One region of the Paenibacillus sp. Cedars genome, then DNA from elsewhere that is predicted to be linked to it. Evidence: riboswitches for the same ligand, from Rfam matches in the RefSeq annotation. Region 1 holds a riboswitch; each other region holds the start of a gene.

What was found. Region 1 has a riboswitch for cyclic di-AMP ahead of B9D94_RS28000 (C40 family peptidase). Riboswitches for the same ligand answer to the same signal wherever they lie in the genome.
Region 2: linked by a shared signal. The riboswitch ahead of ehuB (ectoine/hydroxyectoine ABC transporter substrate-binding protein EhuB) and the one ahead of B9D94_RS28000 (C40 family peptidase) in region 1 are both predicted to bind cyclic di-AMP.
Region 3: linked by a shared signal. The riboswitch ahead of B9D94_RS11245 (C40 family peptidase) and the one ahead of B9D94_RS28000 (C40 family peptidase) in region 1 are both predicted to bind cyclic di-AMP.
Region 4: linked by a shared signal. The riboswitch ahead of B9D94_RS26460 (hypothetical protein) and the one ahead of B9D94_RS28000 (C40 family peptidase) in region 1 are both predicted to bind cyclic di-AMP.

The regions. Positions count from the first base shown of each region.
Region 1 covers NZ_CP020866.1:5,805,252-5,809,306, reverse strand. Annotated here, with positions in the region: gene B9D94_RS28000 (C40 family peptidase) at 392-865, opposite strand; cyclic di-AMP (ydaO/yuaA leader) riboswitch at 870-1,008, opposite strand; gene B9D94_RS27995 (hypothetical protein) at 1,355-2,182, opposite strand; gene B9D94_RS27990 (M1 family metallopeptidase) at 2,194-4,055, opposite strand, start outside.
Region 2 covers NZ_CP020866.1:282,838-286,892, reverse strand. Annotated here, with positions in the region: gene ehuD (ectoine/hydroxyectoine ABC transporter permease subunit EhuD) at 1-38, opposite strand, end outside; gene ehuC (ectoine/hydroxyectoine ABC transporter permease subunit EhuC) at 42-695, opposite strand; gene ehuB (ectoine/hydroxyectoine ABC transporter substrate-binding protein EhuB) at 697-1,515, opposite strand; cyclic di-AMP (ydaO/yuaA leader) riboswitch at 1,901-2,045, opposite strand; gene B9D94_RS02800 (exosporium glycoprotein BclB-related protein) at 2,543-3,499, shown strand; gene B9D94_RS02795 (SDR family NAD(P)-dependent oxidoreductase) at 3,570-4,055, opposite strand, start outside.
Region 3 covers NZ_CP020866.1:2,044,767-2,048,821, reverse strand. Annotated here, with positions in the region: gene B9D94_RS11250 (stalk domain-containing protein) at 1-1,003, shown strand, start outside; gene B9D94_RS11245 (C40 family peptidase) at 1,110-1,586, opposite strand; cyclic di-AMP (ydaO/yuaA leader) riboswitch at 1,590-1,723, opposite strand; gene B9D94_RS11240 (hypothetical protein) at 1,987-2,514, shown strand; one part of gene B9D94_RS11235 (IS3 family transposase) at 2,839-3,292, shown strand; one part of gene B9D94_RS11235 (IS3 family transposase) at 3,292-4,055, shown strand, end outside.
Region 4 covers NZ_CP020866.1:5,441,828-5,445,882, forward strand. Annotated here, with positions in the region: gene B9D94_RS26455 (hypothetical protein) at 1-357, opposite strand, end outside; cyclic di-AMP (ydaO/yuaA leader) riboswitch at 486-654, opposite strand; cyclic di-AMP (ydaO/yuaA leader) riboswitch at 1,206-1,377, shown strand; gene B9D94_RS26460 (hypothetical protein) at 1,503-1,967, shown strand; gene B9D94_RS26465 (proline dehydrogenase family protein) at 1,991-2,911, opposite strand; gene B9D94_RS26470 (YpjP family protein) at 3,356-4,055, shown strand, end outside.

The sequences.
Region 1 (4,055 bases):
AGCACTTACATTAATGACAAAGTTGTTACTGTACCCATTCTATCAGACAGCAAACAAGCTTGGCAATTATTTCTTGATGATTTTCGCTATTATTCAATAGCATCAGCTGTCGAAGTGTCAGGTATAATCAATTATTTTCCAATATGCGTTTAATGAAGGCCGGGAAGGGTATATAAAAGGTAAGGATCTTTATGAAGGGCTGCCAATAATGCTGATGAAGTTGTTTCTGAATTAATAAATTTATATTTTTTTTGAAAAGAGGGAACTTTTTCGTTGTCCCAAACGTTATAGAGGTATACACAGTGAACAAAAGAAAAAAGCCGCTGGGTGAGATCGGCACAATCTCAAAACTCCAGGGCTCTCTTATAAGGATAAATCAATAAAGTTCCAATTAGTTGTAGTTTACAGCTACAGACTTGTACGTGCTTTGACTCATCACTCGCTTAGCGCCCACATAGCGCTGTGCGTAATAGCTTTGGCTTAGCGGACTGACAATGACACCGCGAGAAGATGAGGAATGAGCGAACTTTCCACCCCCAACATAAATACCCACATGAGATACACCTTTACCGGATGTGTTAAAGAACACGAGATCGCCAGCTTTCAAATTGCTCTTGGATACTGCCGTACCTACCTTGTATTGAGCGGTAGATGTTCGTGGCAGGCTGAGACCAAGCTTCTTGTAAACATAGGTGGTGAAGCCGGAGCAGTCAAAACCATTTGTTGTGGTTCCACCTGTTTTATAAGATACACCAATGGCTGGTTTGATTGCGGTATTTAATTTGGAATCGGCGAAAGCGCTTCCGGTCCCTAATGTGAGCGCGAGGGCCAGGCCGAGAGAAACGGCCGTTAACTTCTTTTTCAAAACGAAATGCTCCTTCCAATGCCTGCGAGGTTAGCTTAAGGGTTCGGTTGAAGGTCCCCTATGATCCCTCTCTTGCGAGATCAATTCACCCAAAACGGATCCCCCGCTTCCCAATCGATATGGGAATTCGGCTCCTTAAAATGTTGATGAACCCATTCATTGACGTCTGACGTTCCAACATGATTAACGAAATAACATAGTTCCAGCAAAAGTTACAGTAAAGATGACAAAGTTGTTACTAACATATTCGTTATTTTAGCAGAGTATTAACATTTTGGCAAACGAGGAAAGTGTATATTTAAACAAAAAAACCTGTCCCAGTCATGCTGGAACGGGTTTTTTTGTAATTTCGCGCTCTGAAATTTGTAATATGGAGGATAAATGAAATCCTATTTTCTGTAAAAATGGCAGGGATTAAGATCCATGTCGCTTCCGGTTACAGTTTATTCGCGAGCCTGTCGATCATACTATTGTAACGAAATGTAACTTCTAGGAGTGCTGTGAGGATGATGATTTCCACAGATGATACTGGGAGGAAATTACCCAAATTTGGAAAAGTCCATTTAGAAAATAGGAGGCCTGCTGAATAATTAAACCGATCAGTCCTGCCCAGATGAGTGAGGCAGAGCTAAGGAGCAGAAGTATAACAACGGCGGCACCGCCCACGGTTATGGACAGGAGGACTGCCGTGCCCAGATTGTTGAAGAGAGTTAGAATAGAGCTGATCATACCGGAATCACCGATACGGCCAAACTGCATATAGAGCAGGGATATCCGAATCAGATAGGCATACAGGAACCAGCCTGCCGCATAGGGCAGCGCGTGGAGCAGCAGAGCGGGCTCCTGGATGCCGTTGAGCAGGATCGGGAGAATTTTGGGCACAATCCAGTAGCCGGGAGCAAAGGTGAGGATCAACTCGATCAGATAGAATATCGTCACGGGTTTCCACAGCTTCTGCATCCCCGTGAAGAAGAACAAGCCGCGTTCACCCTGGGCTTCCTGGTGGAGGTTATAGAAGATGCCTGCCCGTATGAGCGGGGTGAGCACCATCCGGATGAGCAGCAATCCAGCCAGAAGCCATCCGTAGGTATGGACCGTATTGCTTAACGTCAGGCTCATCTCTCCCTCGTAGAAGAACAATAGCCGGCTCAGTTCGTTAGGTGCAGAGTCTGGATACCGCATCAGAAGGGGAACGACGGCTGATTTTACAAGTCGGTACAGGCAATATCCCCACAGCAAACGGTATAAGAAGAGCAGAATAGAGACGTATAATTGGTCTTTAACACTGGTCCACCCTTGACCTGCATAAGTTTTCATGTGCTCCCCCCTCACCATGACAGGCTGCCGAACAGCGTCTCCACGAGTTTGGTAATGCTGAGATTCCAGCGTGTCACCACTTTCGGATCCATTCCTGCCTTCATATAATTATTGATGTGTTTGTTCTCAAGAACCATGGAGTATTTCGGGTCAACCATCGCCCAGGATAGCGGCGAGGTGTAGTCCAGAGTGTAAGTGACTTTACCGTCCTTGCCACTCCAGGTTCGCTCCACGGTCTTGCCGTCCTCGAACGCAAATATGATCGGGACATCGGTTACATCTCCGTCTTTGCTTGTAATCTTGACCGTAGATTCATACTCTGGATTGTCCTGCGTCCCTTTATTTTTGGTTTTGATCAGATCGATTGCGACGTCCGCCATTTGGTTTCCATATACATACTGGTCAAAATAAGACTGCCAGGAGGTTTTGCTTACTTGTTCAACAACCTTCTGGAAGTCGGACGTGGTGGGGTGCTTGAAACGGTATTTCTGGGCATAGGTGTTCAGAATCTTCTCCATCATCCGCGGACCGACCTGCCGTTCTATGCCTTGCAGTACAAGTTTCCCTCTCGTGTAAACGTTCAGTGCATAGTTTTCGTGGGAGCTGTATTTCCAGGAATCCATTTTCAGCGGTGCAGGTGAGGTAATCGACGCTCCTTGAGCTGCGGTGTTGGAGGTAATACCGTATTCCTTCTCCATCACTCTCTCTTCAGCATAGGTCGCAAAGGCCTCGTCCAGCCAGGCTTCCTCAAACTCGTTATTCGCAATAATCCCGTAAAAATATTGATGGGCGATCTCATGGATGACGGTTCGTTCCAGCTCGTACCCCGGTGAATCATTTCTGGCACCGAAGGCAGTTACCAGCGTCGGATACTCCATGCCGCCGGCACCGTTGCCCGATTCAGGCGGCACCACGATGGACAACGTGGAGTATGGATAGGATCCATACCATTTACCAAACGAAGCAAGTGCGGATTTGGCAGCATCGAAGTATCGGTCCTTTAAGTCTTTATGCACAGGATCGAGATACAGCTTGATGCGGACACCCGGTACACCTGGCGCAGAGAAGGCTTCTTCTGCCGTGACAAAGTTCGGTGATGCTGACCAGGCAAAATCATGGACATCGTCCGCATAGAATTGATAAACCTTCTCGCCATTCGTCTTCTGTGCGGGCTTCGTCGGGAATCCGGTAGCGGCAACAATATAATTTTCGGGAACCCGGATTCGAACGCTGTAGATGCCGAAGTTGGAATAGAACTCGGAGTTGCCGTGATATTGATGGAGGTTCCATCCCTCATCCGTTCTTCCACGAAGACCTGCCGGCTCATAGACTGAAATTTTAGGGAACCATTGGCCAGCCATAATAAAATTCTCGGTGGTGCCCATGCGCGCAAATATTTTGGGAAGCTCGACTTCAAACTCCATATGGATGGTGATGCTTTCCCCACTTTTTATGGGTTTTGGCAATCTTAGTTTGACAAGGCTGTGATCCTTGATATTGCCGTCATCCGGTTGAACGAATTGAAGGCGATGCGTCAAGGCCAGGCCTTCGGTTGTTTTCACGCTGGTAATGGTCATGGAGCCGTATCCGTCATCAGGCATAGGATCGGAACGCAATCTGCCGCCCGATTCCTTCATGAACGTTGTTTCGTTGGATGAAAATGCATTGGGATACAAATGAAAGTACAGCTCGTTTACGCTTTTTTTGCCTGGATGGGTCCAAGTGAGTGTCTGTTTGCCCTTAAGCTTGTTCTCTTCAGGCTCGTACCGAACATCCATGTGATATTCCACTAAACGGTCGCTCAGCGCCGGAGCGGGAACATCAGGCTGCACCTTAGGCGGCGAGAGAGGGGACTTCTCCACGGCGGAGACCG
Region 2 (4,055 bases), 890 kb from region 1:
TCCGGCAGGATATCAAACACATAATTCCAATCCCACATCCGCTATAGCCTCCCCGCCGTCCATTTACGCTCCAGCAGCCGAACTGCCATCGAGACAAGCGTAGCTATGACAAAATACATAAGAAGCAGCAGCACCAGAATCTCGGTTGTCCAGGAAATATAGTTGTTGCGCAGCACCATGGCCTGATACGTCAGATCCGCCATCGTGATGAAATAGACAAGTGACGTAGATTTGATGAGTTCCACCAGCTGATTTCCGAATGGCGGGAGCATTCGCAGTGAAGCTTGAGGCAATATAACATTCCACATCCTTTGCCATGGCTTCATATTAAGCGCCACCGAAGCTTCCCACTGTCCTTTTGGAACAGCCAGCACCGCGCTTCGGACAATCTCGGAGCCATATGCGCCAAAGTTGAATCCAATCGCAAGGATGGCTGCCAGCATTTTGGGAAGCTCAATGCCGATAAACGGAAGAGCAAAATACAACCAGAACAGCTGCACCAGCAAGGAGGTTCCCCGAAAGATTTCCACATACACGGCTGTAACCGTGCGGACGATCCACAGCTTCGACAGTCTGGATAAACCAGCTGCGAAGGACATGGCAATGGCCAGAACAGCTGAAAAGAAGGCGACCAAAACCGTAATCTCCGCTCCTTTCAGCAGAGTAGGAAGAAAATCGATCCATGAATTCGGCATACTATTCACCGCAAAGCGCAGCGGCTGTCATCTCGCCCGGCAGCTCTTCTTCGGTAAATCCAAACTTCTGCAAGATCTCTAGCAGCTCACCTGACTCCTTCATTTTTTCAAGCTCCGCATTATAAGCCTCCTGGAATTCGGTATCCGCTTGACGGAATGCCGTGGCCCCATAGCCCCGAACGCTTTCACCGTCGATGACCGGCTGTTCGAAATCCGCGACGCGTTCGATGTTGTCATCGCTGGCCGAATCCAGCATCGCCTGCAGGGACGGTCCCGTCATGGTAATCGCCTGCACCCGGTCTGCCTGGAGGGCACTGATGGCCGAGGCCTGATCGGGAACCTGTATGATCCGGTCCGAAGGGATGCCTGACTTCTCCATATAGCCGATTTCAACCGCGCCAGTCATGACGGCCACCTTCGCCTGATCATCCTTGGCAATATCTTCGTAACTTCCGAGTCCACTTGGATTCCCTTGCTTCACGGCAAGAGCTTCCCCTATGCTGTACTCCGGATTAGCAAACAAAACGGCGGAGCAGCGGTCCGGATTGATGAACATGCCTGCAGTGATCAGGTCAAACCGTTCCGCCTGAAGCCCGGCAACCAGGGAGCCGAACTCCGTAAGCTCACCTCTCATCTCCTTAATGCCAAGTCGCTCCAGAATGACACGGGCAATCTCAACGGCTTCGCCTGTAAGCTCCCCGCTGGCCTCTTTGTAGGCATAAGGCTTTTCATTGGCAAAACCTACGGTAATATACCCCTGCTCTTTGGCCCGTTCCAGCGTGCTCCCCTTATCGCCGCAGGCCGCGAGCGATACCACCATAACCAATGACAACAACAGCACAACAACTTTCTTCAACACCTTCCACAACCTTTCGCAATGACTTTGTTGTTCCTAAAAACGGCATGAGTAAATTATCCATGTTAACACATGTGTTAACTCGGATATGTGACATTCAGACACACTTGCACAGTCCGGGGGCTCAGGGGAGAGGTTGCATCCATTTCCCTGTGCCTTGTAAACCCAAACCGTCTGACTGATTCAATTGGCTAAACATTAGCAGGCATTGCCCTCCTCTTTTGCAGAATACAAAAAGACCACCAAACAGGGGATCTAGACATAGCTCCGCCAGCAGGGGGTCAAAAAATAGAGAAAAGGCCCCTATAGAGAATAAAGGGCCTTTGTTATGAACATCCATTATGTATACAAGACCCATCCACTGCTGACGAGGTTAGCTGACGGACTCGGGTAAGATGGTACCCTACACTCGTGAATTCAAGTGACTCGCCCCTGATGAAACTGGTTCCCCCGCTCTCCGGAAATGTATGCCGGAAACTAAGCGTGTGTTCATGATAAAGGGAAGCTCAGTAAAAGTCAAACCCCTGGAGCTGCATTTTCTGGAAAATCGGAGGTGAAATCAGCGCTCTTCCAAGGCTTATTAGTAGCCATAATCTCCACAAATTCATGGCTGTCCCCTGCCTGTCGCCTCCTTGTTCGGAGGTGTGTTTTTCGCTATACAGCAGGCATTGCGCCCATCAGATAACAGATAATTCATGCGGTAGATCATTCATGACATGAATCATGAACGATGCAGAGTAGACAAGCCCTTAACTTGGAAACAGATTTTTTTTTCAACACGATCCATTATAAGCTCTGTTAGCCCCCAATTTCGCTATTCCAAATATCATCACGATCGCTTTTTTTCGCTATTCGTTTATAGACTGATTCCTCAGAGGCTATCGTACATTCTTAAAATAATAGGTATATATCTATCATTTATAAGCTGTTAACCCATGCGGCTAAGAGAGCATTTGCGTAGTATAAAGCAAATCTAAAGGAGGTGCTTGATTTGGATCGTTCTTCTAGAAAGAGAAAATTGTGTGCTCTTAAAAAGATAGAGAAAAAAGTACTGCACGCCAAGAAAAAAAGATGTCCTGATAACGGCAATAGTGGTAAAGGTGGACACAAGCCGATTCGTCGCCACTGTGTCAGAGGTCCCCGCGGACCGGTTGGACCGCAAGGACCTCTTGGACCAGTCGGACCTGTGGGGCCGGTTGGAGCTCTTGGACCCGTTGGACCGGTCGGGCCAGCTGGGCCAATTGGGCCTGCTGGACCTGCTGGATCGTCAACAGGCATTCCGGGTCCAACAGGACCTGCAGGACCCGTTGGACCTGTTGGACCTGTCGGACCTGCCGGTGCTGCTGGAGCTGCTGGAGCGATCGGACCCGTTGGTCCTGCTGGAGCCGTCGGCCCTACTGGGCCAACAGGGGCTACTGGGTTGCCAGGTGGAGGAGCGATCATTCCTTTCGCATCCGGCATACCTCTTGCGCTTACAACCATTGTTGGAGGTTTGGTCGGAACGGTTGGTCTCGTAGGCTTCGGTATTTCGGGTCCAACCGTTACGCTCGCTGGCGGAACGATCGACCTTACGGGTGCGGGAGGTACTGCGCTTGACTTTGCTTTTAATACGCCACGCGCAGGCACCATCACGGCAATTTCCGCAACCTTCAGCAACACCTTGGCACTCGACCTGCTTGGAACTACTGTTACGGTCACAGCCCAGCTGTACAGCGCTCCGGCTACAAGCAATATCTTCACGCCAATCCCCGGTGCCCTTGTCACATTGGCTCCCCCATATACCGGCGCAGTCACATTGGGTACGGTCAGCAACGGCTTCTTGGATGGCCTGGCTATTCCGGTTGCAGCAAATACCCGCTTGTTGATGGTATTCTCCACAACAGCAACAGGTCTGACTCTGATCACTGCAACTGCCGGTTACGGCAGTGCTGGCGTCAGCATTATATAATTTGCCCTATCCCGTATCTGTCATATATAACAAAGAAGCCCCGAGCATGCTCGGGGCTTCTTCATATGGTTTAAACCGCTGTATATCCGCCATCCACCAGCAAGGTGGTGCCAGTAATAAAGGATGCGTCTTCGCTGGCAAGAAACAGCACGGCTTTAGCTACTTCTTCAGGCTGCCCCAAGCGCCCCATCGGATGCAGGCCGACCAAGTGCTGCGTGATCGCTTCAGTTCTTCCCTGAATAAGCGGAGTATCGATATAACCCGGGCACACTGCATTGACCCGGATTCCTCTGGAGGCATAATCAGCGCCCATCGACTGCGTCAGCAGCTTAACGCCGCCTTTAGCCGAAGCATATGCGGTTACTCCTGCTTTTCCGACATGGCTATGGATCGATCCGCAGTTTACAATAGCCCCGCCCGATCCCTGGGATAACAGCTGCTGGATTACATATTTATCACAGAGAAACACGCCTGTAAGATTAATATCAATCGTTCTCTGCCAATTCTCCATCGTTAACTGATCTGCGGGAGCGTCATGCGCAATGCCTGCATTCGC
Region 3 (4,055 bases), 2.7 Mb from region 1:
AACGGAGGTATTGCTGCAGGTGGGCAGTAAAACTGCAACCGTGAACGGGAAAAAAGTTACGCTCGCGGCACCACCGGTACAGCGGGAAGGGCGCGTGCTGATTCCGCTCAGCTCGTTCAGCAGCCAATTCGGTGTCGACGTGGGCTGGAACCAGGCTACGCGTACGGTTTCCCTGACATCTCCGCAGCGGGAGATGCATTTGAGAGCCTTCTATGCTCTAGAATCCTATCAGGAACGCGATATAATACCTTCCATGAACTCAGTCGCTTTCGGGTGGAGCCGCATCGACCGCGAAGGTCAATTTACGCTTGAGGGTAAAGAGTACCGCTTGCCTGCATCTGCCGGTGATGTAACGCCACAATCCATTGTGGCGGATGCAGCGGATCAGAACATTAAACCTCATCTTATGGTTTATGCTTTGGATGGTAATGGTGAACTGACCAAGGTTCTGAGTGACAGCACCCTTCGGCAGAAATCGATTGAGGGCATAACGACAGCCGTTACGGACAACGCCTTCGGCGGAGTTGTTCTCGATTTTGAAGGGCTCGGTTTTAAATTGAATGCAGGGCAGCAGCAGAAGCTGCTTAACGATTATGTCAAACAGCTGAAGGCTTCTTTACCGAAGGACATCTCCCTGTCATTGGCCGTGCCGCCATTGAACAGTGCCTATAAAGGCTATGATTACAAGACTCTTGCCTCCATAGCAGATGATCTCATCATTATGGCTTATCAGTACAACCCGGTCGGCACCAAATCGCAGGTACCCGAGCCTAACAGTCTTGTAGATCAGGCGATTCAGCTTGCACTCCAAGCGGGTGTTCCTAAGCAAAAGCTCCTGCTCGGCATCAGCTTAAGCAGTGAAACTCCGTCTTCCGTAGATGATAAGCTGGGTCTCGCCAAGCGCTATGATCTAAAGGGAGCCGCCTTCTGGCGTCTGGGACTATTCCGGACTTATAATAATCAGATGGAAGGCGCTGTGAATGCTTCTGTTGTAAAGGAATAAAGTGATCAGGTCTAGCATCCCTCAATAAAAGAAAGCCTGACAAAGATGGATCTTTGTCAGGCTTTCTTAATATGTATTATACTTCCCGAAAAACTGCGTCTCTCAATTAGCTTGGACTGCCTACCAGTTTCGCATAGTTTTCTTGACTCAGTACACGACGCGCCGTTACATAACGCGGCTCATAATAAGAATCGCTAAGCTTGCTGATTCTTACACCCTTGCTGCTGGAAGCATGCGCAAATTGACCTTCGCCAATGTAAACTCCTGCATGCGAAATTCCGCTGCCGCTTGTATTGAAGAACACCAGATCTCCAACCCGCAGGTCTTCGCGATCCACATAAACCCCGGCTTTAGCCTGGCTTTGGGATGTGCGTGGAAGATCTATATCAAAATTTCTAAACATGTACAGTATAAATCCGGAGCAATCAAATCCACTGGTGGTCGTTCCGCCCCATTTATATGGGGTTCCTACCAATTGTTTCACTTGATGCTGAAAGTTCGGTTGTTGATCAGCAAATGCTGTTACGGCACCTGAAGAAAAAATAATTGCAGACCCAAGCAATGTGATGACAAATTTCTTCAAAATATGTTCTCTCCTTCGATGCCTACGGAGTTAGCTAAGGGTTCGGTTGAAGGTTCCCTATACTCTCTTTAGTACAAGAATAATTCACCCAAGACGGTTCCCCCGTTTTCACAAACGAAATTCGGCAAAAATTCATTAACATTTTGTAACTTCTCTTAATATAGTATACAAGCAAGGATGCTGTCAATAATATCCTAAGAATCTATCGTTTTATGTTACCCGCTGTCGGAATAATCGAATTTCGCAGCTTGATTTCTGTTAACAATCTCACATAGTCATGACAATTATGTAACTCTAGCGTATTCCTCTTACTCCATTTTCTTAAAACGTTTAGCAACTTTTTACAGGATCCTGCGTTTAACTATATCAGAAAAGAAATCATAGAGGTGATCCATTACGAATGAGTCAAATCACAATGGCTGAAGCTTTAGCCGTACGGGCAGCAATTCATCGTCTTATGAGCCAGCTGGCGTCGGAGCGACTGAATAACAGCAGTACGATCATTGAAAAAGGAGAAACGGCTGAGTATCCCGCGCGGAGTGTAGATGTCATTACGGAAGAGATTGAAGCGGCGGCGGCGGATTTCAGAAAACTGGATTTGCTGATGGCCCTCTCCAACACAACGCAGACGATCTCCTGGAATGGTTCCGACATAACGATCATGGAAGCAATCGAGCTGGCGAAACACATTCGCGGTGATATCGGACAGCTTGCACACCTCGGCTCTCGCAAGAAGCTTGAGCGTCAAAGCAGCCGGGGAAGCGGAGACAACGCCACGACGCTGTTCAACGTCGCTCTATATGATCCTGAAGCTTATCAGGCGGCAGCGCGCAAGAAGGAACGCGAGGTAACCAAACTCTCGTCACTGATAGAACATGCCAATCATAACGCCATGATATCGTTTGACGCATCGAAGTATATGGGGTAACGGCAGCCGCCGGCTCCAAGCCTACAGGTATTCCTCACGTGCGGGTTTGGAGCCGGCGGTTACCGCCGGCGGGCGGGAAAGTGCGGGCAACCGCTTGTTTGTCGGATACAAACAAACCATAAGAAAACCAAAAAGTCGAATCCTATGCACAAACGGATGGCGGTTTACGGTTCACACTTATCACTCATTACATGTGACGGACTCCCCAATAGCAAAAAAAAGATCGCCCCGTTTCCCGCTTCCCTGATACATAATGAAAGCCGCCCTTCTATGAACTGCACCCCATTTGTTAGACATATCTAACAGTTGGAGGTGCAGTTTTTTATGACTAAATTTACGAAGGATAGCAAATTGGCATTAATTCAAGGGTATGACTCTGATCTTCTATCTCAAACAGAATACGCAAATCAAATGCGTGTAACCAAGTCTCAATTCCAATATTGGTTGAAGCTTTATGAGATACATGGTGAGACTGCCTTTACTAACGGCTATACAAATTATCCGGCAAGCTTTAAACTGGACGTACTCAATCATATGGCTCAATCAGACGCTTCTCTCATGGATACCGCTGCTTTGTTTAAGCTTCCGGACTTCTCCATGTTGTATTCCTGGCAGAGAAAGATGGAGACAGGCGGTTTAGAAGCCCTTGAGCCAAAAAAGAAGGGGCGTCCATCCATGAAGAAAAACCCCAATTCGTCTACCAAACGATCCGTAGTTGAAGGGTCTGTCGAAGCACTTGAAGAACGTATCAAACAGCTTGAAATGGAAAATGAGTATCTAAAAAAGTTGAATGCCTTAGTTCGAAACAAGGAAAAATCACCAAACAAGACAAAGCACAAGCCGTCTGGCAACTAAGGCATAAATATCCGGTGAAGGCACTCGTACAGGTGGCTGGTGTCCCGCGAAGCACCTATTACAACCTTATAAAGTGTATGAACCAACCAGATCCGAATACCGAGTTGAGGGCTGAAATTCAATCCATTTACGTGGAACATGACGGACGGTACGGATATCGCCGTATTCGTGATGAACTGGCAGTCCGTGGGTGGAAAGTTAACCACAAAAAGGTTCAGAGACTCATGAAGAAAATGGGTCTTACATGCCTGGTTCGCGTGAAAAAGTATAAGTCATATAAAGGGAGCGTCGGCAAGATTGCACCGAATCATCTGGACCGCCAGTTCACGGCTGGGGCGCCAAATGAGAAATGGGTGACGGACATTACGGAATTTAAGTTATTTGGAGAAAAGCTGTATCTATCGCCCATTTTGGACTTATTCAACGGGGAAATTATCACCTATACCCTGGATTCACGACCAACCTATTCTCTGGTATCTCAGATGCTGGATGCAGGACTGAAACGTCTGCCGGAAGAACACCATCTTCTCCTTCATTCTGATCAAGGATGGCATTACCAAATGAAGTCGTATCGGCATGCACTTAAGTCGAGAGGCATTCTCCAAAGCATGTCACGAAAAGGGAATTGTTACGACAATGCCGTCATAGAGAATTTCTTCGGCATTCTCAAGTCGGAGTTTCTGTAC
Region 4 (4,055 bases), 360 kb from region 1:
CACCACATCGGCGCCCAGTCCCTTATATATCAACCGCGGATTGCTGGAGTGGGTAATGACGTAAATCGACTTTGTTGTCCATGTCCGGCAAATCCGCAAATAGCGGCAGCACAGATTCAAGCTGCTTTCGAACAGAAACACCTTGCTGACGGGAAACTCGGGAATGATCCAGGTTGACTCGTCTCTGGTATCAATCAGAATAATGTCTTTGCAGCCCAGTTCCATCATCCTCTCCTGCTCGGCCCGATTGTTGGCTATAGCTGCAAACGAAATGTGTTTGTACATCAACTGGCGGATAAATTCCTCCCCGGCCTTATTCGGGGCGGATACCAAGATGAAATCCTGCGGTTTCTCCATGTGTTTCTCCTCCTAAGTTTCAGAAAGAGAAGGCAACAAAAAGAAGCCTGCGGGAGGAGAAGAACTCTTCCCGCAGGCTTCTTATTCATCCACGGTGAAATACACCGTGGCTAAAGTCCACGACAATCGTTGCCTCTCTCGATACGCTTACGAGGTTAGCTGACGGATTCGGGCGTGAGAGTCGCCCTACCCATAGACCGTTATCTTGTCTATGGGATTCACCCCTGAGAGATCAAGTTCATCTCCCGACTGGTTCCCCCGTTCCTTTTCCATTCAAGGACTCAGCGAAAATTGAAAACGAGTAGCATGTTATTCAATTAGCTATTGACTTATATTCCAAGCCTGGCAGAACTGTACAGCCGTCAGAGTCAAGCCGTGAGAGTCGCTTGACCCTGAGCCTCTGGAAGACCCATGGTGCCTTCGCCGAGGTTCTCATTCATAAAGGAGCACCGCAGCTCTCACACTGCCTTGTATCCTTATGAATCTTATCGACCGGCTGCCGCTGTGCCCTGCTCTTGGAATCATCCGTCAATTCATAGTTCGTATCATACGTCCGGCCGTGCGGGATGTAAATGAGCTCAGAAACACGTGTGGCTGAATGTGGAACAAGATCTAACCAGTATATCTTCATTATCTCTCGAATACTGCTCCATACTATGTATTTCTCTTGTTTTCTCGAATTTATCGCAATCCATCGAGATACTGAGATTTTGCCATGATAATAGATGACAATACCAAATGTACACGTTTTCTTTTACGGATTTCATCGATTTTCGGAATGTATGCGTCAAATACGGTCATTTACTTTTGGCTGCCTCCGGCGTATGATTCATCCATCTATTCGCAACACACGTTATACGCTGAGCTCCCGACAGATCGGGAGACGGGGGAACCAATATCACCGATAGGACTTCTGTTGGTGAATGGGGTGAATCCGCGATGCCTGACCAGGCATTGTGGTAGGGCGCTCTCAAGCCCGAATCCGACAGCTAACCTCGTAGGCGTATTGAGAGAGAACACGATCCAGCCAAGCTAAAGCGGCCGCTTCATCGGCTGCTAACCGGAAAAAGGCCTGGAGAGCGGGGTTTCTCTGCTCACCAGGCCTTTTTGTCTTGCATATAACATCTTATAAGGGAGCGTAGATCATGACGAAACTCATCGAATTCGAAGCACAGGCAACAGCCATCCAAACAGCGCCAACAATATGTGAAGAGCCCATCCGCTATATGGAAATGTTCCGTTTCGACTGGGGCTCGGCTGAACGCTTTATCCCCTGGAGCGATCGAAGCTGGAACTGCGGCTTGTTCAAAATCAGCTGCGGAGAAGCAGCCGGTTATGCGGAATATGCCCTGCCGAGCACGAGAGAATTCGCAGATCTGGTCCGCTGGGCATCTGTATTTGCAAGGCTGCGGGGCATGCCCGTGACTGAGGCCATACGCTATGCTCAGCAGCAGCAGCAATGGGGATCCGCTCGGATGCTGCTCGCCGTATCGGCGTTAGCCGATCTGGAGACGAACCTGCACCAGCATGTAACTCGCGAACGCCTAGGCAGCCTCCCGCTGGAGCGGTCCTTCCTGATGGATTGCTCGCAAGCTTATTATTTCTTTTAAGGTAAGGGCGGTGTTCACACCCCTCACTTGAACATATTTTTCAGCACCATCATGAGGTTAGCCGGTTTCTCCGCCAGCCGCCGGGTGAAGTACGGGTACCACATCGTCCCGTAGGGCATATAACAACGGATGCGATAGCCATCCTCTGCAAGCGCAGCCTGATCGTTCATTCGCAGCCCGTACAGCATCTGAAATTCGAAATCCTCTTTCTCTATGCGGCTCTGCTCGGCAAACACCTTGACCCAGTCGATGATATTGTCATCGTGCGTGGCAATCGCAGTGTACGCTCCCTGATCGAAATGCATTTTGATCAATTTTTTATAGTTATCGATCACTTCGCGTTTCTGCTGAAAGGCAATGGTTCCGGGCTCTTTATATGCCCCCTTTACCAGGCGCAGATTGACCCCCGCCTCCATCAGGCTTCGCACGTCTTCCTCCGTGCGGAACAAGTAGGCCTGCATCACGGTGCCCACATTGGGCAGCCCCTCCTTATGGAGCCGCAGCGTCATATCGATTGTCGCCTGGGTATATGGCGAATCCTCCATATCCAGACGCACGAAATTGCGAAACTCTTTCGCCTTTTTCACCACCGACCTGATATTCTCGTAAGCCTTCTCAAGGTCCAGTGCCATGCCCATCTGCGTCGGTTTCAATGACACATTTGACTGCACTCCCCGCTGTGCGATTCCCTCCACAAGCTTCAAATATTCCTCGCGGTATTCGGCCGCTTCGTCCAGCGTCGTAATGCCCTCCCCCAGATGATCCAGCGTGACGAGAATGCCCTTCGCATTGAGCCTCTCGATTTCATCCAAGGCCTCATCCAGCGTATTGCCGGCAATGAATCGGCCTGCCAATTTCCTTCCGTATTTGATCGACAGCCACTTCACGAGTTTATTGCCGGACACCGTCAGGATCACTTTACGGTAAAGCTCGGTTCCGTCCATGCATGCGCCCCCTTTGTAAGGTAAACCAAATGCACCCTCTACCTTAACTCATATGCAAAAATCATGACGGCATGCAGGAAGACATACATATCACGCAGGCAATGGCCGTGTCGGAGCGATTCTGGCTTTCCGGCATGCAAAGAAACCTCTCCATTACGATAGTGGAGAGGTTTCTTTGCAATGCCGAAGATTCTTTTATTGAGCATTTTAAAATCATTATAGTTCCGATTGATTTTTCGATTTGCAGACAATTGAAGTAGAAAAGTTCGCCATATGTAAAAGAGATAACTGTAAATATTATAATATACCATTTTTACTATTATAAATTCATAATCACACTATTTTTTTAGAGAAAACACAACTTTTTTTCATTTGTTAAATTTTAGGATTTTAATATATATTATTCGTGTTAATTATAAAAAATAACAGTAAGGGGTTGATTTTTTGAGTTTTTGGGGAGTAATTAAAAAAGTAGCCGCTTTTTTGGCTTTGGTAATGTTATTAAATACGGTATTTGCAGCAATTACTGTATCCGCGCTTCCTGCACATAGCGAACTGCAAAAGACTCAAGAGGAATTAAAACTATCAGAAAGCGAGATTCAAGAACTTCTATTATTTATTCAAGAACATTCTACAAGCATAGAGGAAGCAATCCAAACAGACAACAATTTAAAATTAAAAATGGAGGAATACGACGAGTACAGCAAAGAATTTGCCTTGATACTTGCTTTTGCAGATATAGCAAATAGTCAGACCTCAACGATTAGTCACTTGTCAGATCCCAGTATTCAGAGTGAAATTTCACCGGCGATTTGGCCTATTGTTTGGGCGGTTGTTGCTGCTATAATAAAAGCAGCTGTAAAAAAGAAGATGGGAAAGAAAATCCAGCAGCAACTCGGTGATCGTTTCGAAAGAGAAGTTTGGCCTCAAATAGAGCCAGGAATTAAAGCGCAATATGAAAGATATGGTTATACTAGAAACAAAGGACCTGAGTTACCTTCCGCACCGAACGGGATTAATCAGGGCGAGCAAATTATTTCTTTATTTGGTCAAGATGGTACAGAATATTTGAGACTAGATGTCTTTACTTCCCAATCAAGAAATCATACTCGGTGGCACTATCATACAAAAGATGATTGGCCTG